Regions from separate parts of the Catenibacterium sp. RTP21428st1_D7_RTP21428_210409 genome, predicted to be linked through region 2. Evidence: a T-box and tRNA genes for the amino acid it is inferred to sense, from the RefSeq annotation. Region 2 holds a T-box; the other holds one or more tRNA genes.
What was found. A T-box is a leader RNA that pairs with one kind of tRNA and senses whether it is charged. The one in region 2 lies ahead of lysS (lysine--tRNA ligase), so its partner is inferred to be a tRNA-Lys.
Positions count from the first base shown of each region.

Region 1 (16,411 bases), on a different contig from region 2:
TCTATACTAATGAAGATATTAAAGAGATGTTAGAAGCTGGTGCGGATGGTGTTCAGATGGGTACACGTTTTATTGGTACTTATGAATGTGATGCTTCAATGGAGTATAAGAATTATTTTATTAACGGTAAGAAGGAAGATATCAAAATTGTACAGTCTCCTGTTGGTATGCCAGGACGTGCTTTTATGACACCTTTTATGGAAAAGACACATCCTATTAAGAGATGTTTTAGATGTATTGCGAGCTGTGATATGAAGTCTATTCCTTATTGTATTACTCAGGCTTTAATTAATGCGGTGAATGGTGATTGTGAGAATGGTCTTGTATTTACTGGCACAAACGGATATCGCATTGACAAGCTTGTACATGTAAGTGATCTGATTGATGAATTAATGGAGGATATTGTATGAAACTCGGTTTTATCTATGCAGGACAAGGAACACAATATGTAGGTATGGGACAGTCTTTTTATGAAAATGATGAAGACTGTAAGAACCTATTAGATAATGTAAAATTAGATTTTAATTTAAAGGATATCATGTTTAATAGTGATGAAAAGACTATTAGTACAACTCGTTTTACTCAGCCTGCGATGGTAGCAGTTGCCAATATGGCTACTCTTCTTTTAAAGAAGAATAGGATTACACCTGATTATGTATGTGGTTTATCTTTAGGTGAATACAGTGCTTTAAGTGCAGCAGGTGTATTTAATCCTGAAACAGCAATCCAGGTTGTAAGAGAAAGAGGGCTCGCAATGGAAAAGGCCGCTGAAGGTGTTGAGAGTGCAATGATGGCTATTCTTGGACTTGAACGTGAGCCATTACTTAATATATGTGTTGGCTGTGATGGGTATGTTTCTATTGCGAACTATAACTGTCCTGGACAGTTAGTTATTGCAGGAGAAAAGAAAGCAGTAGAAGAAGCAGGTCAGAAGGCATTAGATCATGGTGCAAGAAGAGCTGTACCTTTAAATACAAGCGGTCCTTTCCATACAAAGTTATTAAAAGATGCAAGTACAAGACTTCATGAAGTATTTAAAAATGTTAAATTCCATGAAATGAATGTCCCAGTGATTTTCAATTGTACTGGTAAGGAATTAGAAAATTGCAGTGTACAGGATATGTTAGAGAAACAAGTCATGAGTCCTGTATATTTTGAAGATAGTATTCGTACTATGATCAATAATGGTGTGGATACAATGATAGAAATTGGTCCTGGTAAGGTATTAAGTGGTTTTGTCCGTAAGATTGATAAAAAAATCAAGACATATCAGGTAGAAGATATGGCTTCTTTACAGAAGTGTGTGGAGGCATTAAATGAAACTAAGTAATAAGGTAGCCCTTGTCACTGGAGGGTTAAAAGGTATTGGACGTGCGACAGTGATGGAACTTGCAACTCAAGGTGCAGATATTGCGTTAAATTATCGTGCAAGTGAAAAGAATAAAGTATTAGCTGAAGAATTAGTGAAAGAACTTAAAGATCTTGGTAGAGATGTATTATGTGTTGAAGGTGATATTTCTCATGAAGAGGATGTAGAAAAGATCTTCAAGAGTATCAAGAAGTACTTTGGACATCTTGATATTCTTGTGAATAATGCAGGTATTACAAGAGACCAGTTAATTTTAAGAATGAAAACTGAAGACTTTGATGCCGTTATTAATACAAATCTTAAGGGAACTTATTTATGTATGAAGCAGGCAAGTCGCTTAATGATGAAACAGAAGTCTGGTCATATTATTTCTTTATCTTCTGTCGTAGGTGTGATTGGTAATGCCGGACAGGTTAACTATGCAGCAAGTAAAGCAGGTGTCATTGGTATGACAATGTCTCTAGCAAGAGAATTAGGTCCTAGAGGTGTCACTGTGAATGCAGTAGCTCCTGGATTTATTGAAACTGATATGACAGAAGTATTAAGCGATGAAATTAAAGTTGGTTTAAAGGCATCTATTCCTTTAGGAACACTTGGACATGTAGAAGATGTTGCAAAGACAATCGCATTCCTAGCAAGTGATGATGCAAAGTATATTACAGGACAGACCATTCATGTAGACGGTGGAATGGCTATGTAAGGAGGAGCTTATGACAAAACGTAGAGTAGTAGTTACAGGTATAGGAACAATAAATCCTATTGGACATAATGTGGAAGAAACATGGAAGTCTATTGAAGAAGGTAAGTGCGGTATTGCGCCTATTTCTTTATTTGATACAAAAGATATGAAGGTCACTCTTGCTGGTGAAGTCAAAGACTTTGATGTTACAAAGTATATTGATAAGAAAGAAGCGAAAAAGATGGACCGCTTTATTCAGATGGGTATGATTGCAGCTAAAGAAGCGGTGACTGATAGTGGTCTTGATATCAACAACATTGATTCTCATCGTTTTGGAGTGATTGTATCAAGTGGTATTGGTGGTTTAGGTTCTATTGAAAAGAACTATCAGACAGCAGAAAAGAGAGGTTTTGATAGAGTATCTCCTTTCTTTATTCCTATGACTATTTCTAACTTAGCAGCGGGTCATATTGCGATTGCTTATCATGCACAAGGGTTATGTACCTGCCCAGTGACTGCCTGTGCAGGGGGTACAAATGCGATTGGTGATGCTTTTAGAAATATTCGTGATGGATATCAGGATGTCATGATTGCTGGTGGATGTGAAGCTTCAGTAACTCCTTTAGGTATTGGTGGATTTACTTCTATGAAGGCTTTAAGTGATGCCACTGATCCTAAACGTGCTTCTATTCCTTTTGATAAAGAAAGAAATGGATTTGTCATGGGTGAAGGAGCAGGTATTCTTATTCTTGAAGAATTAGAACATGCCTTAAAGAGAGGCGCACATATTTATGGTGAAATGACTGGTTATGGTGTAAGTTGTGATGCCCATCATATTACTGCCCCACTTCCTAATGGTGAAGGTGGTGCCTATGCAATGCAGAATGCATTAGATGATGCAGGTATCAGTTATGATGTGATTGATTATATTAATGCGCATGGTACTTCTACTCATTTAAATGATTTATGTGAAACTGAAGCGATTAAATCAGTATTTAAGGAACATGTATACAAGCTTGCAGTAAGTTCTACTAAAGGTCATACAGGACATTGTTTAGGGGCTGCAGGAGGTATTGAAGCAGTACTATCAGTATTAGCCTTAAAGCATGACTTTATTCCTCCTACTTTAAATTATCAGGCAAAGGATGAAGAATGTGATTTAAATGTAGTACCAAACGTTGGTGTTAAGAAAGATCTTCATTATGTGATGAGTAATTCATTAGGTTTTGGTGGACATAATGCAAGTATTATATTCAAGGAGTATGACAATGGAACTAAATAGTAATGAAATTGCGAAAATTAATCCTCATCGTTATCCATTTGCGCTTGTAGATCGTATTACTGATTATAAGCCAGGAGAATATGCGAAAGGCATTAAGTGTGTCAGTGTGAATGAAATGCAGTTTATGGGGCATTTCCCTGAGCATCATGTAATGCCAGGTGTATTGATTGTAGAAGCTTTAGCACAGACTGGATGTATTGCGATATTAAGTCAGAAAGAACATCAGGGTAAGATTGTCTTCTTTGCAGGAATCAATAAATGTAAGTTTAAAGGTCAGGTCATTCCTGGAGATGTGATGGAATTAGAATGCACACTCACAAGAATGAGAGGTAAGATCGGTATTGGTGAAGCAAAAGCAACAGTCAATGGTAAAACTGTTGTACAGGCTGAACTCACTTTTGCGATTGGTGACTAATGAAATATATAGAATTTGAAGAAATTGATTCTACTAATACGTATATTCATGATCATTATCAGGAATTAGATGATGATACAATTGTCCGTGCACATTATCAAACTCATGGTCGAGGACGTTCTAATCATATCTGGGAGGCAGAAAAAAATGAACAGCTTCTCTTTAGTTATTATATGAAACAGAACGTGGATCCTTTAAAAGTGTCTGCCATTATGGCTTATGCGATTGTGACAGTTCTAAGAATGAAACAGATCAATGCATTCATTAAGTGGCCAAATGATATATATATAAATAATCAAAAGATTGCAGGTATTCTTGTAGAGACAATTTATGAGAGTACTTTACAGGGTATTATTATTGGGATAGGGTTAAATATTAGTAAGGGTTCTTACTATTCTCTATCTGATGTGATAAATCATCCTATAGATAAAGAAAAGCTGATGTTGAATATTATTGATACATTTAAGAATATGCTTCATATGCCTTTTGCATCTTTATTAGATGGCATGAATCGTCATTCTTATTTAAGAGGTAAGACAATTCCCTATAAAGAGTATGGTTTAGTGAAATTCTTATATCTAGATGAGAATTGTCATCTTGTGATAGAGGATGAAAACAAGAAAAAACATACGATTCTCTTGAATGAATTATCATTAGGTCGTATATAATTAGTCTTCTCAAATATGTGATAAAATTGTAGAATAGAGTCAAGGAGTGGAATTATGGACGCGAAAAAGAATAATTTAATGGATTCTATTAATACAGTTTTTAAACTCGCCATTAAAGTGCAGGAAGATTATATTAAACATAGTCCTTTTCCTGAGTTATCAATGAATGAAATGCATATTATAGAGGCTGTAAGTAAGCAGCAGTTTCCTACTATGACAAATGTTGCAAAGACATTGAAGGTAACTGTAGGAACATTAACTACTAATGTAAAGACTATTGTGAATAAAGGTTTTCTTACAAGAGAACGTTCTTCTGCGGATCATCGTGTCACATATCTACGTATTACTGATAAAGGATATCAGGCATTAGAGGTTCATAACCAGTTCCATAGGGATTTATCTGGACTTTATAGTCAGCATATTCCTGATGAAATGATTGGCTGGGTATATGATACAATAGAGAACGTCATAGAAGACTTAAAAGAATACCAGAAAAAACTTAATAAATAATATAAACCCCTATAGAAGGTGTGATTCTTCTATAGGGGTTTTTTACACTTATTTTCTTAAACCATACCACTGATGTAAAAGAGAAATTAATTCATCCTTATTTGTTGCTTGTACACCAATAGCTTTTAAATCCACATTTTCATCTACCATCACTGATAAAAACGTCTCCATATCTTTCTTGATTTCATCGCTAAGTATCATTCTTGTATTAGGCGAGACCAATTGAGCCAATCGAAATACATCATTCTTGTGTTTCTTAATATTCTTACTATCAATATGTTCACCACATAACTTTCGTTCTGTCAAATCTAACCACGCTTTAGCTTTAAATGCAATTAAACATAGAGGGCTGAGAACTGGTACGCCATCAATAATTAACTGTCCACCTTTTAATAAGTCATAATAATCTTTATTCAAAAGAATAGCAGATAAACTTGATACCTCTTCATCAATTGGTAAGGGTGTAATAATAGAATCATCATCTAAAATCATATAATCTGGATTTCTTGAAAATATCTCTATCATATATGGGTATTGTTTACTCTTAGGACAACTAAATCTATAAAACTGTGCCTTACCTGTACTTTTATTCAAATGTGAATACTTAGCTTCTTTAATATACTCCCAAAATTTCCTGCCAAATTCAACTGTTATAGACTCCACAATTAATACAATATCTATATCCTTAGTTGCTCGAAATGGGAGTTCTTCATTTTCCATTATAACATCACAGGCCGTGCCACCAATAATAACATATTGATTCTCGAACCCTTTAAAGTATTCTTTAAACTTAGCAATTCCATTGACCATTAATCTGTCAGTTCCTTTTCTAGTATGTCTTCTAAGACTTCTTCAATTCTTTCATCTTTATTTTCTTTCAAAGACAATACTATAGAAAGACTATCTGCGATATTTGTATGAGTAAATAATTGAGGATCATAGGCCCATATTTCTACTTTTACCTGTACTTCTGGGTCTATCAATTCATCAATAAGCTGCGTCTTATCAAAGTCCTTTTCATATACTGCATATGTTCTAAAACGGCTTGGATTCAACATACTCATTTCTGATAATGCGGTCTCTCCTGCAAGAACCATATAATCTGTAACCAAAAACTGATTCATATATCCTACTTGACGTACTGGTGTTAAGAGATAGTGTTGAATATGCTCAAACAATTCTTTATGAGAATATTTCGATTCTATTACCTTATTCACACCATCCTTATATACTAAAAATAAATCTGTCATTTCTAATTGTTTAACTGCCCTAGACAGGGTCATTGCGGAAAATGGAAGGCTCTTTGACAGATCTGATACATATACCTTCTTCTCATGATTATACATATAAGCAAGAAATAATAACTGTGTTGAATAGACAAACTTGTCTTTAATCTTTTTTGGTTCCTTTTCATTTACAAGTAATGTACCAATAAAAGGAAGAAAAGTTTGTTTATCTGTTATGAAAGGAATGTGATTCTCAAGAAGACTCTTTCTTCTATAAAATGATATTGTCTTACTATATAATACGACAGGAACATCATCAATTACTCGAATTTTTTGTATTTGTTTTTTGAATGATGGAAGTGTTGGCAGTTCTTCTATCGGTATAATCACAATACAACGTATATTTTCTATATAAGCTGTATAGAATTGATAATTACTCACAATATAGAGAGGTAATATGCTTTTCTTATCCCAAGGTTCATATCTTATAGATAGGCCAAATATATTATCAATCATTGTATAGGTTCCTTTTAACTTAATTTATTTCATTTTAACTTTGCGAATGTTAATATGCAAGTTTTTGAGTTAAATAAAAAAATCCTCCAGATGATATATCTAGAGGATATTCATAAGATATGCCCACCTTCAAGTAATAGATATATAACTCGAAGAAGCAAAATAAATAATATGAGTATAAACCACGCTTTGAATTCTTTCATGCCCTTAACCTCTTAACAGAGATTATACCAGGCAGTTATGGAATTATTGTGTACTTTTAGATATTATGGCCATGATCCATAGGACCACTTCCCTGACCTAAATCTAACATAGCACCTATTGCACCAGAAAGATATGCTTTAGCATGTCTAACTGATTCTTCTAGTGTATAGCCTTTAGCCAAGTTGGATGCAATCGCACTTGATAAAGTACATCCTGTACCATGTGTATTACTGTTGTCTATTCTATGTCCTTTAAACCAAGTACCCTTTTCACCATTGTATAGGTAGTCATTGGCATCATTTAATTGATGTCCACCTTTGACTAATACAGCACAATGATATGTGTCATAAATCTTCTTAGCTGCTATTTCCATATCTTCTACAGTCTTAACTTCCATATCAGTGAGTACTTCTGTTTCTGGAATATTAGGAGTAATGACTTCAGCAATAGAAAGTAATTCTTCCTTTAATGTAGAGATAGCTTCATCACTAATAAGCTTTGCGCCACTTGTCGCAACCATGACTGGATCTACCACAATATGCTTCGCATCATAATGTTTCAACATTTCTACAATAGTATGAATAAGTGCTTTAGAAGACACCATACCAATCTTAACAGCTTCTGGATAGATATCATCAAATACAGCACGAATCTGGCTTTCTAAGAACTCTGGAGTAACATCCATAATATCTGTCACACCCGTTGTATTCTGGGCTGTGAGGGCTGTAATAGCGCTCATACCAAATACTTTATTAGCAAGCATTGTCTTTAAATCTGCTTGTATTCCTGCACCACCACTCGAGTCACTACCGGCAATAGTTAAACATGTATGCATTGTTTCATAAAGTGCATCCACACGCTTCTTTAAATCAATAGTAGCCTGTTTAATATTCTTCTGACCAAATAAAGCACTAATAACCGCAATACCATCAATACCTGTATCTTTAAGTAATAAGCAGTTATCATAACTGATTCCACCAATGGCTACCATTGGAAGATCCACTGTATCCGTCATTTCTTTTAAACGCTTGATACCTAATACTTCCGCATCATCTTTAGAAGATGTAGGGAAAATAGCCCCTATACCTAAATAGTCTGCACCTTGTTCTTTCGCAATTCTTGCTTCTTCTATAGTATGTGCACTTACACCAATGATCTTATCTGGTCCAAGTATTTCTCTTGCCTTCACGCATGCCATATCATCCTGACCCACATGAACACCATCTGCATCTATTTCCTTAGCAAGCATAACATTATCATTAATAATAAATGGTACATCAAATAAACGACATAGTTCTTTAATATTCTTTGCTTCTTCATAGAAAGAGGCTTCATCTAGGTCTTTTTCTCTTAGCTGAAGACAAGTTGCACCACCCATTAAAACATCTCTTACCTGCTCATATAGAGTCTGTTCTCCTGTCCAATGACGATCTGTCACAGCATAGAGTCTCAACATGTCATTATTGAACTTCATATTTACCACTCTTTTCTAGTTCTTCATCAGTCATATTGAATAATGCATCAATTAAATAAGTACGAAGTGTTGCATTACCTTCACCTTCTTTTAATTTAGATGCACCAATTTCACCCGCAATACCCATGGACATAACAGCTGCCGCAGCACTATCTACACTATTTTCTACTGTTAAGAAACAGCCTAAGATACCTGATAACATACATCCAGTACCAGTAATAGCACTCATTTCTTTACATCCATTATTGATCATATAGCACTTATTACCGTCAGTGACATAATCTATAGGACCAGTCACAATAATAATAGTATTGAGTTCTTTTGCGAATGCTTTGATATCGTCAATAAGATCCTGTGAGTTCTTCTGATCTTCTGCAGATGCATCAACACCTTTAGTATGACCTGTACCAGCCATTAAAGTCTTGATTTCTGAAACATTCCCTTTGATGGCATCAAAATGAATCTGAGCGAGTAGATCCTTACATGTATTAGTACGTAAATCAGTCGCACCTGCACCTACTGGATCTAATACAGTAATATGTTTACACGCATTAGATGCCTTACCTGCTTCAAACATAGAAGCAATTTTCACCTGATTGAGAGTCCCAATATTAATATTTAATGCATTACTGATAGAAGTCATCTGTGCCACTTCTGTGATCTCATCTGACATAATAGGACTGCCACCAATTGCAAGAATCGCATTGGCTACATCATTCACTGTTACATAGTTAGTGATGTTGTGTACTAATGGTTTTACTTCTCTTAATTTCTTAATGTAGTTCATATTCTTTTCCTCCATAAAAAAGAGCACGCTGAAAGAGGGTGCTCATAAAATTCCTACGTTGGCATTATCCAAATCAGGTTTCATGGTCAAGACTTATGTCTACTCTCAGCAAATTAGCTCCCATTTCAATTATAATAATATGTTAAAACATTCAGTTATGAAATACAAGGGATTTCATGACCATATACATATTTACTACTCTATTCTAGAGTATTATAATATACACATCATTCTGTTATAGCTTCCCAAAATATATGAGATACTAATGAGCTTCCCCTCATCAAATTCTCTTCTATAATGGAATGTAATCTACCATTTTGGTAGATTTTTTATTTTTAGGCATAAAAAAAACACCGATTACTCGGTGTCTGCATTCAGAATGGTGCGGGTGACAGGACTTGAACCTGCACGCCGAAGCACTAGATCCTAAGTCTAGCGTGTCTGCCAATTTCACCACACCCGCATCAAGATGGTGACTCGCAGGGGATTTGAACCCCTGACCCTCTGATTAAAAGTCAGATGCTCTGCCATCTGAGCTAGCGAGTCACTAATGGTGCCGACTAGAGGACTTGAACCCCCAACCTACTGATTACAAGTCAGTTGCTCTACCAGTTGAGCTAAGTCGGCAAAAAAATGGTGGAGGTTAACGGGCTCGAACCGCTGACCCTCTGCTTGTAAGGCAGATGCTCTCCCAACTGAGCTAAACCTCCATATATGGTGACCGGTACGGGATTCGAACCCGTGAATGCATGCGTGAAAGGCATGTGAGTTAACCGTTTCTCCAACCGGCCACTGGCGCTTGAAGAGGGATTTGAACCCCCGACCGATCGGTTAACAGCCGATTGCTCTACCGCTGAGCTATTCAAGCACTTCAGAATGCTTGTTTATATTACCATGCAGATACGCCTTTTGCAACCCTTTTTTTGAAAAAAATGCATTTTTTTGTGTAGTTTTATTATGTTTAGCCGTTTTAAGCCAAAAAAATAAGATTTTGCTAGGCAAAATCTTATTCGTAGATACCACCGTGACCCCATTTTTCAAATTCAGAGATAGTAACATACTGATTTGAAGCAGGAATCTTTGTAATTTTTACTAAAGCTTTAGTAAGTTCAGAGACAAACTGTTGTTTCTGTTCATCTGCATAATGACCTTTTAAGTACAATGTGATCATCATACAGTTCGCTTCCTGGCCTTTAAAATAAATAAGCTGATTGTCTTCAATATGAATCATGAATGTATCTACTGATTCACCAGGAAATACTGTGATTAACTTTCCTACAGTAGTTTTTAATTCAACTTCCTGAGAAAGAGTCAATGTCTTGTTTGTTCGTAATGCTAAATATGGCATAGTTCATTCTCCTTTACAATTCATGCTATACCATAGTATACAACTTTTTTTGATTTATTACTATATTTATGACTTTTATAATAAATTATGATCTAAACAGTAGTGATACACACCATCTTCTGCTACAGATAAACATATATCATCCGCAATAGCCTTCACATTATCTGTTGCATTCCCCATTGCAACTCCTGTTCCTACTGCTTCTAACATCTCTATATCATTTGTTCCATCACCAAACGCAATAGCTTCACTAGGACTGAAATGATAATACTCTAATACCTTATGTATACCATTACCCTTTCCACCACCTGCTGGAATAATATCCACTGCTCTATTCCACCATGCTGTAATTTGTGCACCTTCTACATTCTTCATTAATGCATCATATTCATTCTCATATCAACCACACATGATCTGATAGATATCTTCATTCACAAGTGTATCAAAGTCTTCTGATACATTTACTTTCTGTTTAGAGAATGCATAATAATCATTTAAGTCTTGATCTGTGCCATTGGCTTTACTATTATCTTTACTTGCAAGAGAGACAGATCTATTAATAGAAGATGCATTATCTATAATTCTTAATACATCTTTATGTGGGATAGGATGACTATACAAAACATGTCCTTCCTTATCAAAACAATAAGACCCATTAAAAGAAAGTATGGCATCAAATGTCACTCCTTCAAAAGTAGGCACACTTAAAGGATGTCTTCCTGTCGCAATACATACCTTTATGTTATTAGCCTGTAATCTTTGTAATGTTTCTATAGTAATATCAGAAACACTGCGTGTTTCCATATTACTTAAAGTTCCATCAATATCAAAAAATGCAATCTTAATCATACCAATCCCTCCATGAATCCATTCTAACATAAAAAGAGAGGTTTACCCTCTCTTAGTCTAACTGTTGACAGAAATCTTTCAGAACTTTATATGATTCCTCTAGTGCTTTCTGCTCATCTTCTTTCATATTTATTTCTACGATTTCCTTAGCTCCTGTCTTATCAATAATAGTAGGAACACTTAGGAAGATATCATTCATACCATACTGCCCATCTAAATGCACAGATACTGGATAAATTCTATTTTCATTGAAGAGAATAGATTTCACGATAGCTGTAGTTGCTGCCGCAATACCATAACATGTATTTCCTTTACGGTTAAAGATCTGCCAGCCATCTTCAATAACAGCATGTCTTAATGTTTCCTTAGTGGCATCCTTAGTACGTTCTGCATTATCCTTTAATACATCTTCTACACTCTTACCACCAATAGTTGCGCTAGACCATGTCACCATTTCTGAATCCCCATGTTCACCACATACATATGCTGATACACTCTTTGCATCTAAATGATACATATCAGCTAAACGACAAGATAATCTTGCACTATCAAGAGTTGTACCACTACCAATTACCTGGTTCTTTGGTAAACCTGATTCCTTCCATGTAATATAACTCATAATATCTACTGGGTTAGATACAATAATAAAGATACCATTGAATCCTGAAGCCATTGTAGAATTTACAATAGACTTAATAATCTTAATACTTGGTGCTAACATCTGTAAACGGTCATGCGAATCTTTAGGCATTGGTGCTGATGCTGTAATGATGACTACATCTGCATCCTTACAATCAGAATAATCCCCTGCTTTTACTTTAATATTTCTATTCATGAAGTAAACTGACTGCTGCATATCTAATGCTTCACCATATGCTTTTTCTTTATTAATATCAATTAATACAATCTCTTCACAAAGTCCCTGGTTAATAATTGAGTAGGCAGTTGTAGCACCTACATTACCTAAACCAACAATAACTACTTTAGAATCCTTAAAACTCATATTAGTTTTTCCTCCTTGAATTGTTAATATTGTAGCACAACTGTCTGATCAAATGTATAATAATTACCAAGAGAGGTTCGAATATGAAAACAAAAGTACTATTAAAAAAGGGTGAAGGCCGTACTATTAATGCAGGCGGTTTATGGATTTATGACAATGAAATAAAAGAGATACATGGACATTTCAAGAATGGGGATATTGTGGATGTATATGCCCATAATGAGTATCCATTAGGAAGAGGTTATATTAACCAGAATTCTAAGATTAGAATTCGTTTAATGACTAGAAATATTAATCAGGAGATTGATTCTGATTTCTTACGTATGAGATTACAGAATGCCTGGGATTATCGTAAAACAACAGTGGATACTTCTAGTTGTCGTCTTGTGTTTGGCGATGCTGATTTCTTGCCAGGTTTAGTAATTGATAAGTTTGAAGATGTATTAGTTGTACAGTCTCTTGCATTAGGTATTGATGCCTTTAAGGAAGAGATTGTAGAACTTATGAAGGATATTCTACTACAGGATGGCATTACTATTAGAGGTGTATATGAACGTAGTGATGCCAAGGAACGTACTAAGGAAGGTATGGAAAGAGTTAAAGGATTTATTGGTGAACCTTTTGATCCTCATATTGATATTGTAGAGAATGGTGTTAAGTATCATATAGATGTCGCAGAAGGACAGAAGACTGGTTTCTTCCTTGATCAGAAATATAATAGACTTGCAATACAGAAATTATGTAAGGATGCAAAGGTACTAGACTGTTTTACTTATATTGGTACTTTTGCACTCAATGCTGGTATTGCAGGAGCTCAAAGTGTTTTAGGTGTGGATGCATCTCAGTTTGCGGTAGATCTTGCAAATGAGAATTCTAAGTTTAATGGTTTAGAGAATACTGTTAAGTTTGAGTGTCATGATGTATTTGATTTCTTGCCAGAATTAGAGGCTCAGGTAGAGTTATTTGATATGGTTATATTAGATCCCCCTGCTTTCACAAAGTCTCGTGCATCTATTAAGAATGCGATTAAAGGCTATCGTGAAATTAATATGAGAGGTATGAAATTAGTAAAAGACGGTGGATATCTGGCTACATGTTCATGTTCTCATTTTATGGACTATGATACATTTACTAAAACTATTGGACAGGCTGCAAAGCTTGTACATAAGAGATTAAGACAGGTAGAATTTAGAACACAGGCTGCAGATCATCCTATTTTGTGGAATGGTGATGAGAATAGCTATTACTTAAAGTTCTATATCTTCCAAGTTGTTGATGAAAAGTAATGAATAGAAAAAAACGGTAATGCTTGATTTATCTAAAGAAACAGCAGAAAATCAGAATTTGAAGCGGAGGTATGTATTATGAATATAGGATTTTGGTCGTGTATAATTTTGGTATTACTATTTCTGATTATAGGTGTGTTATTTGCGATTTTTAAGGAAAAAGCAGCAAAATTTGTTTCAGGATTTAATTCATTTTCTAAAGAAGAACAGGCATTGTATGATAAAGCTCATATCTCTCGTGATATAAGAAATCAGTGCTTTATGTGGGCTATTATAATGTTGGCAGGAGCATTATTATCCTGCTTTTTAACCCCATATATAGCTATACCAACCTATATTATTTGGTTAGTTCTGTTTTTTAGAGAAGTCCACTTTGATAATCATAAAGCGTTTGAAAAATATTTATTAAAGTAAATTCCAGGTTGTTGATAAAAAGTAAGAAAAGATGATGACTCGTTTGGTCATCATCTTTATCAGTTATAACTTACATTTTTGGCTATTTTGTCAGTTATAACTGACAAAATAGAGATTTGCATATGAAATTTAAGTTATATATGTAATATAATATGCGTAGTAACAAGGAAAGGGGGCTGAGATTTATGATTAAACGTGAACTCTATATGAAACGTATACGACCATTTATTGGGTCGAATCTCATTAAAGTGATGACTGGAATTCGTCGTTGTGGGAAATCTGTCATGTTAGAACTAATTAAACAAGAACTTATAGAATCAGGTGTAAATCCAATACAGTTTATCTCCATCAATTTTGAAGACTTAAGCTATTCACATTTACAGACAGCCAAATCTCTTCATGATGAAATTACCGATCGTGCCAAGGATATCGATAGCAAGGTCTATCTCTTTTTTGATGAGATTCAGGAAGTGAAAGATTGGGAGAAGTGCATTAATTCTTTTCGTGTATCATTGGATTGTGATATCTATATCACTGGATCAAACGCAAAGCTATTGTCAGGTGAACTTGCCACTTATTTAGGTGGAAGATATGTAGAGTTTGTCATCTATCCATTTTCTTTTGGAGAATTCATAGAATTATATCGTCCAATCAACCCTGATGCTTCAATCCAACAATGTTTTCAAAAGTATCTCATTACTGGAGGTATGCCCTATCTTGCGAATATTCGTTATGCGGATGAACCTTCTAAACAATATCTTCACGACTTATTTAACTCCGTCCAGCTTAAAGATATTGTGAAATGCAATAAAATACGTGATGTAGATTTACTAGAACGTATTATTGCATATGTCATCGCGAATGTAGGTACAACCTTCTCTGCAAATTCTCTTGCGAAGTTTCTCAAAAGTGAACAACGTACTGTTGCACCAGAAACAATCCTAAACTATATCAAATATTGTTGCGATGCTTATCTGTTCTATCAAGTGAAACGAGTTGATCTACAAGGCAAACAGATACTTTCTACAAATGAAAAGTATTATATTGCAGATCATGGTATCCGTGAAGCTGTTTTTGGAGGCAATATGCGAGATATAAATCTCATTCTAGAAAATATTGTCTATCTTGAATTATTACGTCGAGGCTATAAAGTGACTGTTGGTAAAACAGGAGAAAAAGAAATTGATTTTGTATGTGATAAACATGGTGAAAAGTTGTATGTTCAGGTAACATATCTCTTAGCATCAGAAGATAGAATTAAACGTGAATTTGGTGCATATGATAATATCCGAGACAATTTCCCTAAGTATGTCGTTTCTCTTGATGAATTTGATATGAGCCGAAATGGTATTAAACATCAAAATATTCGTGATTTCCTTTTGGCTGAACAATGGACATAGTAAGAGCAAATCAATCATAGAGTAATAAACCCGTTTTGAATTATTGACAAAATATTCAGAACAACATATATTAATTCTAGTGATCGTTCTGTAGAAACTTGCGAAGCCTACAGGCGGGGGAGAGTTTATATTACTCTCCCTCTTTTTTATTATATGATCATTAATTAGAAATCTCTGTTACTTATAACCAAGAGAAACAAATGATTTCCTATATCCATCAAAATTATGAGAACTCTATAATAACTAAATCAAATACGAGTTCTTTTTGCTATAATTGAGGTAGGAGGTGCCCTATGAATATTATTCAATTTAATCAAGTTAATGGTACAACTATCGATAATATAGAAGGACAAACACGTTTTGGATATGCAATAAGTGATTATGTTGAATTCTATGAATTCCATAAGAACCATAAGGGTTCTATGATATCTTTCTATGATTTTGAGAACGGTAAGGTTATTCAGCCTTTTAAACGCCAGAAGAATGTATTATATGGAAAGCCTGTATTCCTAAACAACTACTTCTATTTCTTACAAGGAGACTACAACAAAGGAATCATTACTCTCTATAAGTATTTACCAGATGAATTATTAGAAACTGTTACAGAGCTTAATATCAAGAAAATAAACACATATAACTTATGTATCATAGGTGAAAATGTGCATATTATAAGTCAAGATGAAGAGTTGGTTTGTTATTATCCGAGAAAGTTCCATTTTAAGATGGATCCGCAGGAGAATGTACTCACTATTGATGACAATAAGATGTACCTATCTAAGTGGATAGAAAATGGATGGGATGATTTCAATGACTGTGCATCAGAGAACTATGAATATTATGAAAAGGTTGTTGTAAGAGATTTGAAAGGACATAAAATATCAGAAGAAAAAGGATGTCTACAGAGGCATAACAATACATGGTGGATATCATGAAAAAGATGGGTGTATTAGTTATTATATTGATATTATTTGGTGTGTATTG
Region 1 is NZ_JBEHVX010000024.1:3,921-20,331, reverse strand. It holds gene ABUA27_RS05350 (NAD(P)H-dependent flavin oxidoreductase) at 1-410, shown strand, start outside; gene fabD (ACP S-malonyltransferase) at 407-1,330, shown strand; gene fabG (3-oxoacyl-[acyl-carrier-protein] reductase) at 1,317-2,069, shown strand; gene fabF (beta-ketoacyl-ACP synthase II) at 2,080-3,330, shown strand; gene fabZ (3-hydroxyacyl-ACP dehydratase FabZ) at 3,317-3,745, shown strand; gene ABUA27_RS05325 (biotin--[acetyl-CoA-carboxylase] ligase) at 3,745-4,413, shown strand; gene ABUA27_RS05320 (MarR family winged helix-turn-helix transcriptional regulator) at 4,468-4,923, shown strand; gene ABUA27_RS05315 (hypothetical protein) at 4,972-5,733, opposite strand; gene ABUA27_RS05310 (MarR family transcriptional regulator) at 5,733-6,665, opposite strand; gene thiD (bifunctional hydroxymethylpyrimidine kinase/phosphomethylpyrimidine kinase) at 6,925-8,343, opposite strand; gene thiM (hydroxyethylthiazole kinase) at 8,330-9,130, opposite strand; TPP riboswitch at 9,164-9,264, opposite strand; tRNA gene ABUA27_RS05295 (tRNA-Leu) at 9,511-9,593, opposite strand; tRNA gene ABUA27_RS05290 (tRNA-Lys) at 9,601-9,676, opposite strand; tRNA gene ABUA27_RS05285 (tRNA-Thr) at 9,682-9,757, opposite strand; tRNA gene ABUA27_RS05280 (tRNA-Val) at 9,765-9,840, opposite strand; tRNA gene ABUA27_RS05275 (tRNA-Glu) at 9,846-9,921, opposite strand; tRNA gene ABUA27_RS05270 (tRNA-Asn) at 9,924-9,998, opposite strand; gene ABUA27_RS05265 (phenylpyruvate tautomerase MIF-related protein) at 10,137-10,478, opposite strand; partial or broken gene ABUA27_RS05260 (HAD family hydrolase) at 10,554-11,327, opposite strand; gene ABUA27_RS05255 (L-lactate dehydrogenase) at 11,380-12,330, opposite strand; gene ABUA27_RS05250 (class I SAM-dependent rRNA methyltransferase) at 12,414-13,616, shown strand; gene ABUA27_RS05245 (DUF3784 domain-containing protein) at 13,695-14,030, shown strand; gene ABUA27_RS05240 (ATP-binding protein) at 14,216-15,430, shown strand; gene ABUA27_RS05235 (hypothetical protein) at 15,724-16,362, shown strand; gene ABUA27_RS05230 (DUF5301 domain-containing protein) at 16,359-16,411, shown strand, end outside.
Region 1: it encodes a tRNA-Lys, which carries the amino acid that the T-box ahead of lysS (lysine--tRNA ligase) is inferred to sense. The anticodon was not compared.

Region 2 (16,411 bases):
AAGAAGTTAAGAAGATCAAAGAACATGAAGATGACTATGTCAGACTGGCTAGAACCACAATAGAACATTATGTAAAAGAAAAAGTAGAAATCATTCCAGAAGTCACAAAAGAGATGAAAAGACGTGCTGGTGTCTTTGTATCTATTCATGAAGAAGGGCGTTTAAGAGGCTGTATTGGTACCTTTATGCCTGTACAGGATAATATTGCCTTAGAAATAGTACATAATGCGATCAGTGCATGTAGTGAAGATCCACGTTTTGATTCTATTACAGAAGAAGAACTAGATAATCTCATTATTTCAGTCGATGTATTAGGAGAAATAGAGCCAGTAGAAGATATCAGTACACTAGATCCTCATATTTATGGTATTATAGTATCCCATGGTTCTAAAAGAGGTTTACTCCTTCCTTCTCTAGAGGGTGTGGATACAGTGACTGATCAGATTCAGATAGCTTGTCATAAAGCAGGTATTCATGAAGGAGAGAAGATCAAGATAGAAAGATTCAGGGTGATCAGACATGGCTAGATGTGATTTATGTCCTCATCATTGTGTATTAAAAGAAGGACAGACAGGATTCTGTCATCAAAGAATGAATAAAGAAGGAAGTATAGTACTTAAAGACTATGGTGCTATTACATCACTGTCTTTAGATCCTATTGAAAAGAAACCTCTCTATCATTTCTATCCTGAAACACAGATGTTATCTGTCGGTTCTTATGGCTGTAATATGAAATGTCCTTTCTGTCAGAATTACACCATATCGCAGGATAGAGGTTCTTCTATACAGGTGCATACAACACCTAAAAAACTTGTAGAAGTCGCCTTAGATTTAAAAAAAGAAGGGAATATTGGTATTGCGTTTACTTATAATGAACCACTGATCAGCTATGAGTTTATTTATGATACTTTTGTATTATGTAAGAAGCATGATTTAAAGACTGTTATAGTCTCTAATGGAATGATAGAAGAGAAATATATAAAGGAGTTATCTCCTTTAGTAGATGCATGGAATATTGATTTAAAGGGATTTAGAGAAGATATCTATAAGAAACTCTCTGGTGATTTAGAAACAGTAAAGAAGAGTATTCAAATAGCTTCATCAAGTCATCTAGAAGTCACTTCTTTGATTGTACCTGGTATTAATGATTATTTAGAAGATATGGAAAAAGAAGCAAAGTGGTTAGCGTCTATTGACCCGAATATTGTGTTACATATCACACGCTATTTTCCCGAGTATCATTATCATGAATCTCCTACATCCATAGAACTTATAAATCAAATGATAGAAGTCGCTAAGAAATATTTGAAGAATGTATATAGAGGTAATTGTTAGATGTTTAATGAAAAAGAAATTAAAAGCTTTAGTACAACAGATATGCGTATATATAACTATATATTGAAGCATAGCATTCAATTCCCTTATATGAGTATAAGAGAACTGGCAGATGAGATTCCTACATCTACAGCTTCTATTATGCGTTTTGTGAAAAAGATGGGATATGACAGCTTTCCTGAATTAAAATATGCTTATAAGAAAGAAGAAAAAGAAGTTTCTCTTTATATGGTGAATGACCTAGATGAAACTATCGACTGTTTAAAGAAGTTCAATACTCCTTATTATCAAGATTTATTCAAAGAAGTTGCTTATATACTAGGTGATGCGAATATGATTATTTTTGATGGTATGGGAGATTCAGCTAAGATTGCAGAATATGCAGCAAGACGCTTTTCTGGTAATGGTTTCTTTAGTGCTGCCTTAACAGATCCATACCAGAAGGTATCCATGGATGGTACTGATATAGTTGTCGTTATGTTGTCTATCTCAGGAGATACTGTAGAACTTATTAGAAAAGCCAATGCTTATAAAGCAGCAGGCAGTACTTTAATCACAATTACTGCATCAGACGATAATACACTCGCAAAAATGAGTGATTATCATATCAGCTATTATATTAATGATGTAAGAAATGAACTTTCTTCCCATACAACTCAGGTACCTGCATTAAGTATTATTGAAATACTTTCTAATATGACATTGCATACGTGTCACAATACGTTACAATAGTGAAACATTTTGCAGATAATGCATACTATTCAAGAAGGGCTTCAAGCCCTTTTTTTATTTGTAATCCTCTGATAGAATCAATTGCGGAAAACGAAAACGTTTTCAACATCGGCCGAATGAAATAAGAAGAGGAGAAACAAAATGGAAGCAATTCAAAGCTTTATGGAACGCTACTTCGTACCATTAGCTGCAAAAATCAATGGTCAGCGCCATGTGGCAGCCGTGCGTGATGCGTTCACTTTATCATTCCCACTCACAATGGGTGGTTCAATGGTTTTACTTATTAACTATGTATTATTAGATCCTACAGGATTCATCGCAAAATTACTTCACTTAGGTGATTTAATTCCAAACCTAGCTCAGTATCAGGCTGTTTTAAGTTCTGTTATCAATGGTACAACTAATATCTTATCAATCATCATCGCATTCTTAGTGGCTTATCAGTTAGCTCAGGAAATGGGTGGAGATAAAGTATTATGTGGTATTACATCTCTTTCATCTTTCTTTATTCTTTATCCTGCTGCGCAGGCATTTGCAGGTAAGAATGCAGGAACTGGTTTAACAACTACTTACTTTGGTGCACAGGGATTATTCGTTGCATTATTAGTAGGTCTATTAACTACAGAATTACTAACTCGTTTTGGTAGAAATGAAAAGTTAAGAATCAAGATGCCAGAAATGGTACCACCTGCAGTAGCACAGTCATTTAACTTATTAATCCCAATGATGTTAGTACTTGCCATCATGGGTGTATTAAACTACTTATTCTCAATGATTACTCCTGAAGGTATTCAGGTTGTTGTTTATAACGCTATCCAGGCTCCATTAACATCTCTTGGAAGCTCTATGGGTACAATCATCGTATTCGTATTAGTACAGCAGATGTTATGGATTGTAGGTATCCATGGTCCTAACACTTTAAATGCATTACGTTCAGTTATCTTCACAGAACAGGGAAACGCAAACTTAGCTTATGTTGCAGCTCATGGTTCAGCATGGGGTGCACCTTATCCAGTTAACTGGGGTTCAATCAACGATGCATTTGGTAATGGTGGAGGATCAGGTGCTACACTTGGTTTAATTGCCGCTATGTTTATCGTAGGTAGAAAGAATAAGGGTGAATTCTCTATTTGTAAGATGTCATTAGTTCCAGGACTATTCAACATCAACGAACCAATCATGTTCGGTTTACCAATCGTTATGAACCCAATGTATGTTATTCCATTCATCTTAGCACCAATCGTATGTAACCTCATTGGTTATTTCTGTGTATGTGTGATTAAGATCATCCCACCAGTTGCTTATCAAGTTGCTTGGACAACTCCAGGATTCTTAACACCATTCTTAGGATCAGGTGCTAACAACATTATGGCACTAGTTATAGGTATTCTTTGCTTTGTCGTAAGTACTTTAATTTACTTACCATTTGTTGCAGCAAGCACAAGAGCCGCTATCAAGAAAGAAGCAGAAGAAGCAGGAGAAAACAATGCGTAAAGACTTCTTATGGGGTGGAGCAGTTGCTGCACATCAGGTAGAAGGTGGATTTAATGAAGGTGGTAAAGGACCAAATGTCTCAGATATGATGACAGTTGGTTCTGCCACTACTCGTAGAAAGATCACTAAAACAATTGAACCTGATCAGTTCTACCCAAATCATACAGCGATTGATTTCTATCACCACTATAAGGAAGATATCGCTTTATTTAAAGAAATGGGATTTAAATGTTTTAGAACATCTATTTCCTGGGCAAGAATCTTCCCAATGGGAGATGAAGAAACACCAAATGAAGAAGGTTTAAAGTTCTATGATGATATGTTTGATGAACTATTAAAGAATGGTATTCAGCCAGTTATCACATTATCACACTTTGAAATGCCTTATCATTTAGTAGAAAAATATGGTGGATGGAGAAACAGAAAGATGATTACATTCTTTGTAAGATTCGCAAAAGTATGTTTCGAAAGATACCACAATAAAGTTAAATACTGGATGACATTCAATGAAATCAACAACCAGGCGAACTATGAAGCAGACGTAGCTGTATTTACTAACTCAGGTATTATATTTGAAGAAGGTGAAGACAAAGAACGTACTGTTTATCAGGCAGCACATTATGAGCTTGTTGCAAGTGCGATGGCTATTAAAGAAGGACATGCTATTGATCCTTCTATGATGATTGGCTGCATGATTGCGATGACACCTATTTATCCTTACTCATGTAATCCAGATGATATGTTGAAGGCAGTAGGTGCTAACCATAAGCGTTTCTGGTATATGGATGTTCATGCAAGAGGACGTTATCCAGGTTATATGAAGTCTTTCTTTGAAAGAAAGAACTTCAATCTAGATATTACTGAAGAAGACTTAGCTGTTCTTCCTCAGGGTACAGTAGATTATATTGGATTTAGTTATTATATGTCATTTGCGGTTAAGGGTGATGGAGATGTCAACCTTGACTATAATGAAGAAACAGATTTATGTGATAACCCATATATTTCAAAGACTGAGTGGGGATGGCCAATTGATGCGAAAGGTTTAAGATATAGCTTAAACTGGATGTACGATCGTTACAACCTTCCTCTATTTATTGTAGAAAATGGCTTCGGTGCAGTGGACCAGATGGTAGATGGAAAAGTACATGACCAGTACCGTATTGATTACCTTAAAGCGCATATCGAAGAAATGAAAAATGCAGTAGATATTGATGGTGTAGACTTATTAGGTTATACTGTTTGGGGATGTATTGACTGTGTTAGCTTTGGTACGGGTGAAATGAAGAAACGTTATGGTTTCATTTATGTAGATAAAGATAATGCAGGTCAGGGAACACTTGCAAGAAGTAAGAAGGATTCCTTTGACTGGTATAAGAAAGTAATAGAAAGTAACGGAGAAAAATTATGAAAAAATACTTAGTTCTAGATGTTGGCGGCAGTGCTATTAAATATGCAGTAATGGATGCAGAAAAGAATATATATGAAAGAGGTAAGGTGCCTACTCCCTTAGATTGCCTTGATTCATTTGTAAATAGCGTTCAATCTCTTTATAATACATATTCTGATGTATCTGGTATTGCGATGAGTATGCCAGGAAGAATTGATCCTGATAAGGGTTATTGTTACACTGGTGGTGCTTTAGCTTATAATCATGATATAAATATGGCAGAATTACTATCTGAGCGTTGTGGTGTAAGAGTCACAATTGGTAATGATGCAAAATGTGCCGCTAATGCAGAACTAGGTTTTGGTAGTCTTCAGGATATTCAGGACGGCGCTGTAGTGATTCTTGGCACAGCTATTGGTGGTGCTTTAATTAAGGATCATAAGGTATTAAGCGGATGTAGATTTGGTGCAGGTGAATTTTCTAATATCATCACTGATTACCATAAGCCATATGATGGTGATACATCTTGGTATGCAAGTAATGGAATCAATGGATTATTATTACATATCCAGGAAGCATTAGAAACAGAAGAACATTTTACAGGTGAAGAAATCTTTGAAATGGCAAATAATGGAAATGAAGCTGTTTTAAAAGGATTAAATCAGTTCTGTTTAGAAACTGCAGTACAGATTTACAACATCAATCAGATCTTTGATTGTGAAAAAGTGGCGATTGGTGGAGGTATTAGTGCACAGCCATTACTATTAGAACTTATCAAAAAGAACTTTGATGAAATCTATAATTCATGTTATGCAAGCACATTACCACCAGAAATCGTAGTTTGTGAATATCGTAATGATGCGAACTTAATCGGTGCTTTATATCAGCACTTAAATTAATAAAGGAAGATGATAAGATGTGGAATAAATTAAGAAATGAACCTGTGAATAAAACAGGTTATATCAAACGTATAATCGCTTATGGTATTGATTGGTATTTAGGAAGTGTCTTATCATCACTTCCTCTTATTCTGTTATATATGTCTCTTCATAAGGATGCTGTCTATATTCCTCAGCAGTTATCTATATTTAAGGGATATTATCAAGTGATTGCGGGTGTTCTTTCACTTTCAGTTGCATTTGTGTACTATGTAGTATTACCTATAATCTGGAAAGGACAGACTGTAGGTAAAAAACTATTAGGATTGAAGATTGTGAATGACAACTATCAAGAAGTGAATGTGAAACAACTGATCATCAGACAGGTTATTATGATATTCTTAGTAGAAGGAAGTATTTATACATGTAGTAATATGTTTCATCAGTTAGTCAATGTATTAACTGGATACAATATTGCCTCTATCTGGAATAAAGTAGGACTCGTTATTACTATATTATCTGGAATACTAGTAATTGTCTTAAAGTCTAAGAAATCATTACATGATATTGTCTCACATACACTTGTTGTAGACATTAAGTCAGAAGACTACAAGAATATGTTGTTGAGTATTGAAAAGAAAAATAAGAAACAGAATAAGAAAATGAAAAAGAGATTTGCATAAAGTATGATAAAATACCTTTTGGAGGTATTTTATGGTTACGGTAGATCAAATGAATCAATTAAGTGATTTGGAATTAGATATTTACAACTACATCATTTCTCATCGTCATGAAGTGATTCATATGAAACTTAAAGATTTGTCTACAGATCTTCATGTATCTTCTTCTATGATTACAAGAGTAGCTAAAAAACTTGGTTATGAAGGATTCTTAGAATGGAAAGCAGAAATGAAACTGGATCAGGAAGATAAACCTATTCAAAACAAACGTGCTTTAAATTATATTCTCGATTATTTTAATCGTGTAGATAATAAAGAGTTTGATGATCTTATTCATCAAGCTGCTGAAATAATTGTGAACAGTCATGAGGTGATCTGTTCTGGCATTGGCCTAAGTGATGCGATTGCGAAGTTTGCGGCTTCTTTATTTAATCGTAAGGGAAAACGTACCATGTATAGTGGAGACTTCAGTAGCCGTTTTAGGGGGATGTATGATCAAAATGACTGTGCTCTTTTCTTCACAGTTTCAGGAGAAACAAGAGAAATCATCGATCGTATCAAAGACTTAAAAAATATGATATTAAGATTATTGTGATTACCAATAGTGCCTCTTCAATAGCTGCAAAGATGTCTGATTTAGCTCTTACGTATTATATGCCAAGTACTAAAAATGGTGACTTTTATAGTTCAGCAACACAGGTACCTGTTCTCTATATCATTGAGTCTATTGCGAATCTATTTATAGAATATGGAATTTACTAAAGAATGCTTGAAAGGCATTCTTTTATTTGTTTTAATACTCTATGATATGAGAAGAAAGAGGGACGCTATGAGGGAAAATCTAGAAAAGTATGGCGAAGTCATTGCTGGAAGTATTTTATTATCTTTAGGAATCTGGTTGTTTGTAACACCTAATGGCTTGAACTTTGGAGGTGTAATTGGTACATCACAGATTATCGAAGTTTTTGTAAGAAAACTTCTACCAATCCCTAAATCAATGAACATTGTAGGGATCATCAACTTCATGATTAATATTCCATTATTTATTATGGGGTATAGAATCTTGAACAGAGAATTCTGTGTTAAAACAGGTATGAGTGTTGTTGTACAGACCATCACATTATCTTTCTTACCTAACTTAACACATCCAATCATGCCCGATATGTTATCTAACTGTATCTTTGGGGCTATTATGTGTGGCGTTGGTGTAGGACTTGCCCTCAAGGGTAGTGGTAGTGCAGGTGGTATTGATATTGCGGGTGTGTGCTTATCTAAGACTAAACCAGGATTCTCGGTAGGGAAGTTATCAATGAGTTTGAATGCTGTTATTTTAACTTGCTGTGCATTTATCTTTGATTTACAGACTACACTGTATTCTATTATCTTTGTATTTGTATTGTATTTCATTAGCGACCATATCCATTATCAGAACATCAATGTGATAGCATTAATCTTCACTAAAGAAAAAGATATGAAGAATGTGATTATGGAAAAGACTGGTAGAGGTGTGACTTACTGGATGGGTAAGGGTGCTTATACAGAAAATGATCAATATATTCTTTATTGTGCAATCAATAAATATGAAGTGAAAACATTTAAGAAGATTGTATATGATATTGATCCACAGGCATTTGTGACTATTAGTGAGGATTCAGAAATCCTTGGTGGATTTGAAAAACGTCTATAGACAAATTAGATTGAATAAGGCTGATAAAATGACCTTGACAACATATTTATTTATTGTCTATAATACTTGAGTAAAAGCTATGAACAGAAGAGTAATATCGATGGAACGCAGAGAGAATTCCTGGCTGGTGTAAAGGAATGGGGAAGTTGATATGAATAAAGACTGGGAGCTGTATTTTGGATCTAACGTGATAAAATAACGTGTTGCCGCGTTAAGGCTTAATGAGGTCTACTTATGTAGATGAATAAGGGTGGTACCACGGTTAACTCTCGTCCCTAGCGGATGAGAGTTTTTATATTCTAAAGAAGGAGAACACACATGGAAGAAAGAAAGTTTACTGATCAGGAATTAGTAAGAAGACAGAAGTTACAGGAACTTAAAGATCTTGGAATTGACCCATTTGGACAGAGATTTGATGTGACTGCTTATACTTCAGACATTAGAAAGAACTATAGCGATAAGACTGCAGAAGAATTAGAAGAAAGCAAACCAGCTGTAAGTATTGCGGGTCGTATTGTTGCAAAGAGAAGAAAAGGTAAAGTATGCTTCATGAACCTTCTTGATAGAGATGGAAAAATCCAGTTATATATCAAGAAAGATACTGTTGGTGAAGATGTTTATGAATTAGTTAAGAAGAGCGATTTAGGTGATATTATCGGTATTGATGGTGAAGTATTCATGACTCATACTGGTGAATTAACTGTAAGAGTAGAAAAGTATACACACCTTACTAAGGCTTTAAGACCTTTACCAGAAAAGTTCCATGGTTTAACAGATACTGAAGAACGTTTCAGAAGAAGATATGTTGACTTAATCATGAATGATGAAGCCCGTAAAGTAGCCTTCATGAGACCTAAGATTGTTCGTTCAATCCAGCATTATTTAGATGATAAAGGATACACAGAAGTAGAAACACCAATCATGAACTCTATTCTTGGTGGTGCTGCAGCAAAGCCTTTCATCACTCATTTCAATGCATTAGATAAAGATTTCTACTTAAGAATCGCAACAGAATTAAACCTTAAGAGATTAATCGTAGGTGGTATGGATGCCGTTTATGAAATCGGTCGTTTATTCAGAAATGAAGGTATGGACAGAACTCATAACCCAGAATTCACTACTATCGAAGTATATAAAGCATTCTCTGACCTTGAAGGTATGATGGACTTAACAGAAGGTATCATTGCGAATGCCGCAATGACTGTCAATGGTACTTATGATGTAGAATACAAAGGTCATTCTATTTCATTAGCACCTGGATTCAAGAGAATCTCTATGGTTAATGCAATCAAGGAAAAGACTGGTGTTGACTTTGGGGAACAGAAGACTATTGAAGAAGCTAAGAAACTTGCTGAAGAACATGGTATTGAAGTAGAACCACACTTTGCATATGGTCATATTGTCAATGCATTCTTTGAAAAGTATGTAGAAGAAACAATTGTAGAACCAACATTCGTATATGGTCATCCAATTGAAATCTCTCCACTCGCAAAGAAGAACTTACAGGATCCTCGTTTTACTCAGAGATTCGAATTATTCATCTGTGGTAACGAATATGCAAATGCATTCACAGAATTAAATGATCCAGATGATCAGTATGAAAGATTCGCAAATCAGTTAAAAGAAAAAGAATTAGGTAACGATGAAGCCAACGAAATGGATATGGACTATGTAGAAGCCCTTGAATACGGTCTTCCACCAACTGGTGGTATGGGTATGGGTATTGATAGATTAGTTATGTTATTAACTGGTCAGGAAACTATCCGTGAAGTTATCTTATTCCCTCATATGAAGAATAAATAAATCTATGTATTAATATTAGGCATATCTCATGCAAGAGATGTGCTTTTTATTTTATATTTTTTGAAAATGTGATGGAATGAAAACAGAAAATGTGGAGGAATGAAATTGTAAAATATGATGGAATTCACTGTAATGAGGATGAGAGCATACATGAAAAAATATAAAGACTAACTTTTTTTGAAAATGGTGTTGTTTACTTTAGTGTAATACACGGTATTTAAAAAGAGGGCTTAACCCCTCTTATAAACCCTTCTTCACAAATATCTTATTGAATATACTTCTTGTAAACTCATCATCATTTATCTTATTCTCTAAGTACTGATTAAAGTTCTTCTCATTCTCTTTTACTTGTTCAAAATGTGGATAATTCTCTTCAATCATCTTTCTAGTAGTAGTGTAGGTACTTCCACTAAAGTTATACTGAATAGATTGTACATTATCAATTAAAGAGAAGATAGACACAGAATTATAGATTAGGCCCTTATTGATATAAAGATCCTCATTATGATACCAGTCTGTCGCATTGTAGTTCACAGTGAGTCCTTGATTTTTAGAATCAATTTGAAAAACATAACCGTATTCATGCAAAGGAAGACTATTTAATAAATTTCCTATATTGGAATTATTACCAATATATGGATTCTTATACTTTTTAATATTGTGTATGCCACTCAACGGTTTGTTAAATACAGTTGTAGGAACAGTATCTTCTGTATATTTCTTTGCGCTATCTACAATATAATACTCATTAGGTGTGTTCTTATTGATTCTATAAACATTATAGAATGGGTTGTAGTAGGTTGTCACATTAGAAGTCTTAATCATATATACATAGATAGGAGGTCTATGAGAAGTTATAACACCTACATAATCCATCAACATAAATCCACATAATATTGCAACAAATACTCCACTACTTATTAATAATCTATTTCTCTTCAACTCTTTTGATAACCCATAAACAAATACTATAATACCTACAATAGAGTAAATACAGCACCAGCTGCTTTCCTTATCTAATATCGCAAATGCAGCAAAACATAGAAATGCGCCAAAAATCATAATACCAATAGAAATCTTTCTTTTCTCTTGTACAAGCATATTCTTACTATAATTAATTGTATTCTTTAAGCTCTTTTCTGTTGTTTCCATGATTTTATCCTCTGTTATATATTTCCCATTGAGCAGTTCATTTAAAGAAATGTCCAAAGTTTCACTTAACGGAACCAGTAAAGACAAATCAGGCATATAGTTACCATTTTCCCATCTAGAGATAGTCTTATTAGTTACTCCTAATAGTTCTCCTAACTGTTCTTGAGTGAGACCTTTTCTTTTTCTGTTCTCAGAAATGAACTTTCCTATTCTTTTTGTATCCATAACGTTTCTCCTTTCATGAAAACTATAAAATAAAGCATGAAACAACAACACCCCACAAATAGCGAATACACTACTTTTATTATATGCTATGAAGAGAAGCGGGAACAATCCTGTATATACAGAGTTTTATCTGACTTGTTTATTGTCTCTATTTTCGTTAATATAGTAGATGATGAAATGAGGTATAAACATGACTGAACAAGTACATAAAAGAAGAAAAAGATATAAAGGGACACACCCTAAAAACTTCTCAGAGAAGTACAAAGAACTTAATCCAGAATTATATCCTGAAACAATAGAAAAGGTTATTTCAAAAGGAAGTACACCAGCAGGTATGCATATTTCTATCATGGTAGATGAAATACTAGAATTCTTAGATATTCAGCCAGGACAGATTGGTTTAGATTGTACTCTAGGATATGGAGGACATTCTTCTAAAATGATGGAAAAACTAGAGGGTCAGGGACACCTTTATGGATTAGACATCGATACTATTGAAATAGAAAAAACAACAGAGAGACTAAGAAATAAAGGTTATGGAGAAGACATCTTTACTCCTATTTTGACTAACTTTAGAAACATTGATCAAGTAAGTGAGAAGTACGGACCAGTTGATTTTGTCTTAGCTGATTTAGGAGTATCTTCTATGCAGATTGATAATCCAGAAAGAGGATTTTCATATAAGAAAGATGGTCCATTAGACCTAAGACTTAATCCTAAAGCAGGTAGACCTGCTTATGAAATCTTAAAAGATTTATCAAGAGAAGAACTAGAACATATTCTTACAGAGAACTCAGATGAACCATATGCTGATATATTAGCTAAGAATATCTATTCATTCATACGTTCAGGTATGGAAGTAGAAACAACTCAGCAGCTTTATAAGATCATTGATAAAACACTCAACTTTATTACTGATAAGAACAGAAAAGATATTGTGAACAAGACAGCTGCAAGAGTATTCCAGGCATTAAGAATAGAAGTGAATCAGGAATTTGAAGTATTATATGATTTTGTAGAGAAACTCCCTCTTATTTTAAAACCAGGAGGAAAGGCTGCCATTCTTACATTCCATTCTGGAGAAGATAGAATTGTGAAGAAGTCTTTTAAAGAACTCAAGAATCTTGGCATTTATGAAGATGTATGTAGAAATGTGATTAGACCTTCTAAAGAAGAATGTCATCGTAATTCACGTGCAAAGTCTACTAAGATGAGATGGGCTATTAAAGCAAAATAGAATACTTGAATATCAGATATACAAGTATTATACTTTATTTGCAAATTTGAGAACAATTGCATCAAAACGAAAAGGTAAGGATCTGATCATCCTTACCTTTTTCTGTGCTTTCATATTATTCGAGTTCTTTCAACATTTTTGCATATTCAATGCATATTGTATCTGCAATCGCTGTGAGTGAATAAGGGTGAGTTGCATAATCACCTCTACTGTCATAGCGTATATATTGATCAATAAAAGGATAATCTAATTCTTTATTAGATGTAATTAAACAAATCTTAGGTTTCTTGCTTTGCTGTTTAAATGGTTTTGCACGTGGGAAAATACGATCAAAATAAGTACCAGAATCAGAGAACAAGATAATTAAAGTCTTCTCATCTGCGTTTGTAATATATTCAGCCTGGTTAGCTACTTTAATGGCAGTAAATACAGATTTAGCACTTGTCTGTAAATCATATTGCAAGTTCAATGCAACGTTTTCAGAATGCATATAACCAAATGCCGCTACTTTTTGATACGCATAAATATCATTGACTAATTTTTTGATATCATCTTCAATAGAACTCTTTTCCAACATCTCTAGATTCTCAATCACACTTCTTACATAAGAAGTGAAAATGGAATCTTCATTTCGTCCTTCATAGTTGAACTTATTAGAAAGTTTCGTTTTTTCTACCGAAAACTTCGCAATCTGATTTTTTAACTGATTAAAATCCCTTAAACCTATATCCCTGCAGAATCTAGAAATACTAGAATTAGACACATAACACGCTTTTGCAAGTTCAGTTAGAGTATAGTCTTCTAAATCACGAATGTTCTCTATCATGAATTTCGCAATTTTATAATTATTAGAACCTTTAGGTTCACCATTTAATGTAGATAATAAAATAATAACTAAGTTAAACATGTACTCACCGCCTTTGGTATAATATACCTTATTATACCATAGGACAGTAATTTATAGTTTAATAACTTCAGTATGTGAAACTAAATCATGAAAACAACGTGTATCTTTCTGGAAATAAGCATATCCAATAGAAACAAATGTCAATGCATAAGCAACATAAGTTAAGGGATTTACAATAGAAGTGAACTGTAAAAGAGAGGCAATCTTTCTTAAATAAGAAGGAATAATAGTAATACCACCTTCAAGAAGAGTTGCACCGAGTAATTCTCTTAACATCATGTTTTTCATAGTGACATCTTTATGATCATAATCAATAACTTTGATCTTACAAATCTTCTTACCTGGAGTCTGACCTTTCCAGATATATAAAGGAATGAATACATAATAAAGTATCCCGATAGTAATCGCAATTAAACATACAATAAGAGCTGTATTGAAACCATAAGCAGTTAATTCAAACATCTCTGGTTTAAACTGACTATCTTTTCTTAAAAAGAATGTGATAGGAATAGAAGCCAGCATATTAGTAATATACCAGTCAATTATCAATGCGACTGTTCTTCTTAATCTTAACTCTACAATATCCATCTTACTCATAAATAGTACCTCCTGTTTATTCAAGTATATCAATTCACAAATGATCAGTAATCTCGTTTCCAATTCTTGGAAAACCTTTCCGTAATATAAAAAAAGAAAGTTCCGAAGAACTTTCTATAAAGACTTATAGTCTTTTGTAATCGTCCATGTTTAATTCAGAAGCTGCATCTTTATCACAAATCAATGTCATATTAGGATGAAGCTTTAAAACAGTAGATGGTAATTCATCTGTAATAGGTGAATCAAGAACCTGTTTTAAGATGCCTGCTTTTTCCTTACCATTTACAATCATCACTAAGTGTTTAACCTTCATTAAGCTCTTAGGCCCCATTGTAAGAGTGATTGGAAGATGTTCTCTCTTTGGATAATCAGGGTTTGCTTTATTCTTAGTAGCACGATCCATTGCATAAGAATATGAATCCATTGGTGTACATCTAGGACAGTTGCTGCAGAAATGACCATCATAGCCAAGACCAATAACCATGACATCAATACCACCTGCACGGCTGATTTCTTCATCATATGTTTCCCAGTTTTCCATAGTCATATCATGAATTCTTTCTTCTGGAATATTTGCTTCTTCGAAGAATAATTTCTGCATTTCTTCCCAGTTAGGACCATAAGGCTTACCATCCATGTATGGTGCTTCATCGAATAAATAATATTCGATATCCTTGAACTTTTCCTGATCTCTTACTTCTGGAGCTAACATCTTGTAAAGTTCAATAGGACTTCTGCCTGATGTAAGAGAAATATTCACTCTCTTATCCTGCATCATAGCACCAAGTAAGATGTGCAATGCACTTTCACTCATTTTCTGAGTGTTTTCTTCAACGATTAATTTCATAACAAATTCCTCCTGTATTTCACAAGAAGATAAAACTCACACACTTCACATTATAAGCATCAAACTCTTTCTGTCAACCTATAAAAAATTAAAATTATATTGTATATATCAGTGTAATTTGGCGCGCATTATACTTATATAGAGCCGCTTTTGCAAGTGATTTCCACGATTTGGAAAGTTCTTCTATCATATGGAAAGGTGTTTTATATATTGGAAAATACGAGATTTTTTAGGCTTTTCCAAGATATAATGTATCCAACGAGAAGGGAGGGCTCGACATGAACTTCATGGAAAAATTCAATGAACTAGCAAATCGCACACTAGTTCCCATTGCAGACAAGTTAGCTAACCAAAGACATCTTGCTGCAATTCGTGATGGAATGGTTGTTGCTATTCCACTATCAATCCTTGGAGGTGCTTGCTTAATCGTATCAACACCACCATTCAAACCTGAAACTCTACCAAACTGGGGTTTCATCACTACCATGCTTACAGGATGGTACAACTGGGCTCAGGCTAATAAAGCCGCATTATTATTACCATATAATATGACAATGGCTTTAATGGGACTATTTATCGCTTTCTCTATTTCTTATCATTTAGCTAAGAAATACGAAATGCCAAGCTTAAATGCAGCTGTTGTTTCTACTGCAGTATTCTTAATCGTATCTGCACCAACTACTTCTGCTGTCCCAGCTAATCTCATTACTGATGGTAAATCAGCCACTGATCTACTTGCACTTGCAGGAAGTTATATACCAACAACTTACCTGGATGCAAAGGGTATCTTTACAGCTATTATTGTTTCTATCGGATGTGTAGAAGTCATGAACTTCTTATTTAAGAAGAACGTTCGTATTAAGATGCCTGAAGGTGTTCCACCTGCAATCAGTTCATCATTCGATGCAATCTTACCACTCTTTATCTGTGTTATCATATTCTATGCATTATCATTATTTATACAGAATATCAGTGGTCAGTTATTACCAAGTATGATTATGACAGTACTTGCACCTGCGGTATCTGGTCTAGACTCATTAGTAGGTATCTGTTTAATTACTATCATTGCTCAGACATTCTGGTTCTTTGGTTTACATGGTGCAAGTATTACTCAGCCAATTAGATTACCATTCATGCAGATGTATTTAATTACTAATATCGCAGCATATAGTGCTGGTAAACCATTAGTACACTTCTTCACTCAGCCATTCTGGTCATATATTATCGCATTAGGTGGCGGAGGTGCTACTTTAGGATTATGTATTCTATTACTTAGAGCAAAATCAGTTGAATTACGTACTTTAGGTAAGCTTTCAATTGGTCCAGCTATCTTCAATATCAATGAACCAATCATCTTCGGTTTACCAATGGTATTAAACCCAATTATGATGATTCCATTTATCTTTGTGCCAGTTGTAAATTCAATTATTGCCTATACTTGTATGGCATT
Region 2 is NZ_JBEHVX010000009.1:27,372-43,782, reverse strand. It holds gene amrA (AmmeMemoRadiSam system protein A) at 1-527, shown strand, start outside; gene amrS (AmmeMemoRadiSam system radical SAM enzyme) at 520-1,335, shown strand; gene ABUA27_RS02735 (MurR/RpiR family transcriptional regulator) at 1,336-2,067, shown strand; gene ABUA27_RS02730 (PTS sugar transporter subunit IIC) at 2,209-3,561, shown strand; gene ABUA27_RS02725 (6-phospho-beta-glucosidase) at 3,554-4,969, shown strand; gene ABUA27_RS02720 (ROK family protein) at 4,966-5,847, shown strand; gene ABUA27_RS02715 (RDD family protein) at 5,865-6,509, shown strand; gene ABUA27_RS02710 (MurR/RpiR family transcriptional regulator) at 6,541-7,101, shown strand; gene ABUA27_RS02705 (hypothetical protein) at 7,098-7,268, shown strand; gene ABUA27_RS02700 (YitT family protein) at 7,336-8,193, shown strand; T-box leader at 8,264-8,473, shown strand; gene lysS (lysine--tRNA ligase) at 8,512-9,996, shown strand; gene ABUA27_RS02690 (DUF4825 domain-containing protein) at 10,237-11,373, opposite strand; gene rsmH (16S rRNA (cytosine(1402)-N(4))-methyltransferase RsmH) at 11,564-12,610, shown strand; gene ABUA27_RS02680 (MurR/RpiR family transcriptional regulator) at 12,726-13,517, opposite strand; gene ABUA27_RS02675 (RDD family protein) at 13,569-14,114, opposite strand; gene ABUA27_RS02670 (6-phosphogluconolactonase) at 14,239-14,961, opposite strand; gene ABUA27_RS02665 (PTS sugar transporter subunit IIC) at 15,240-16,411, shown strand, end outside.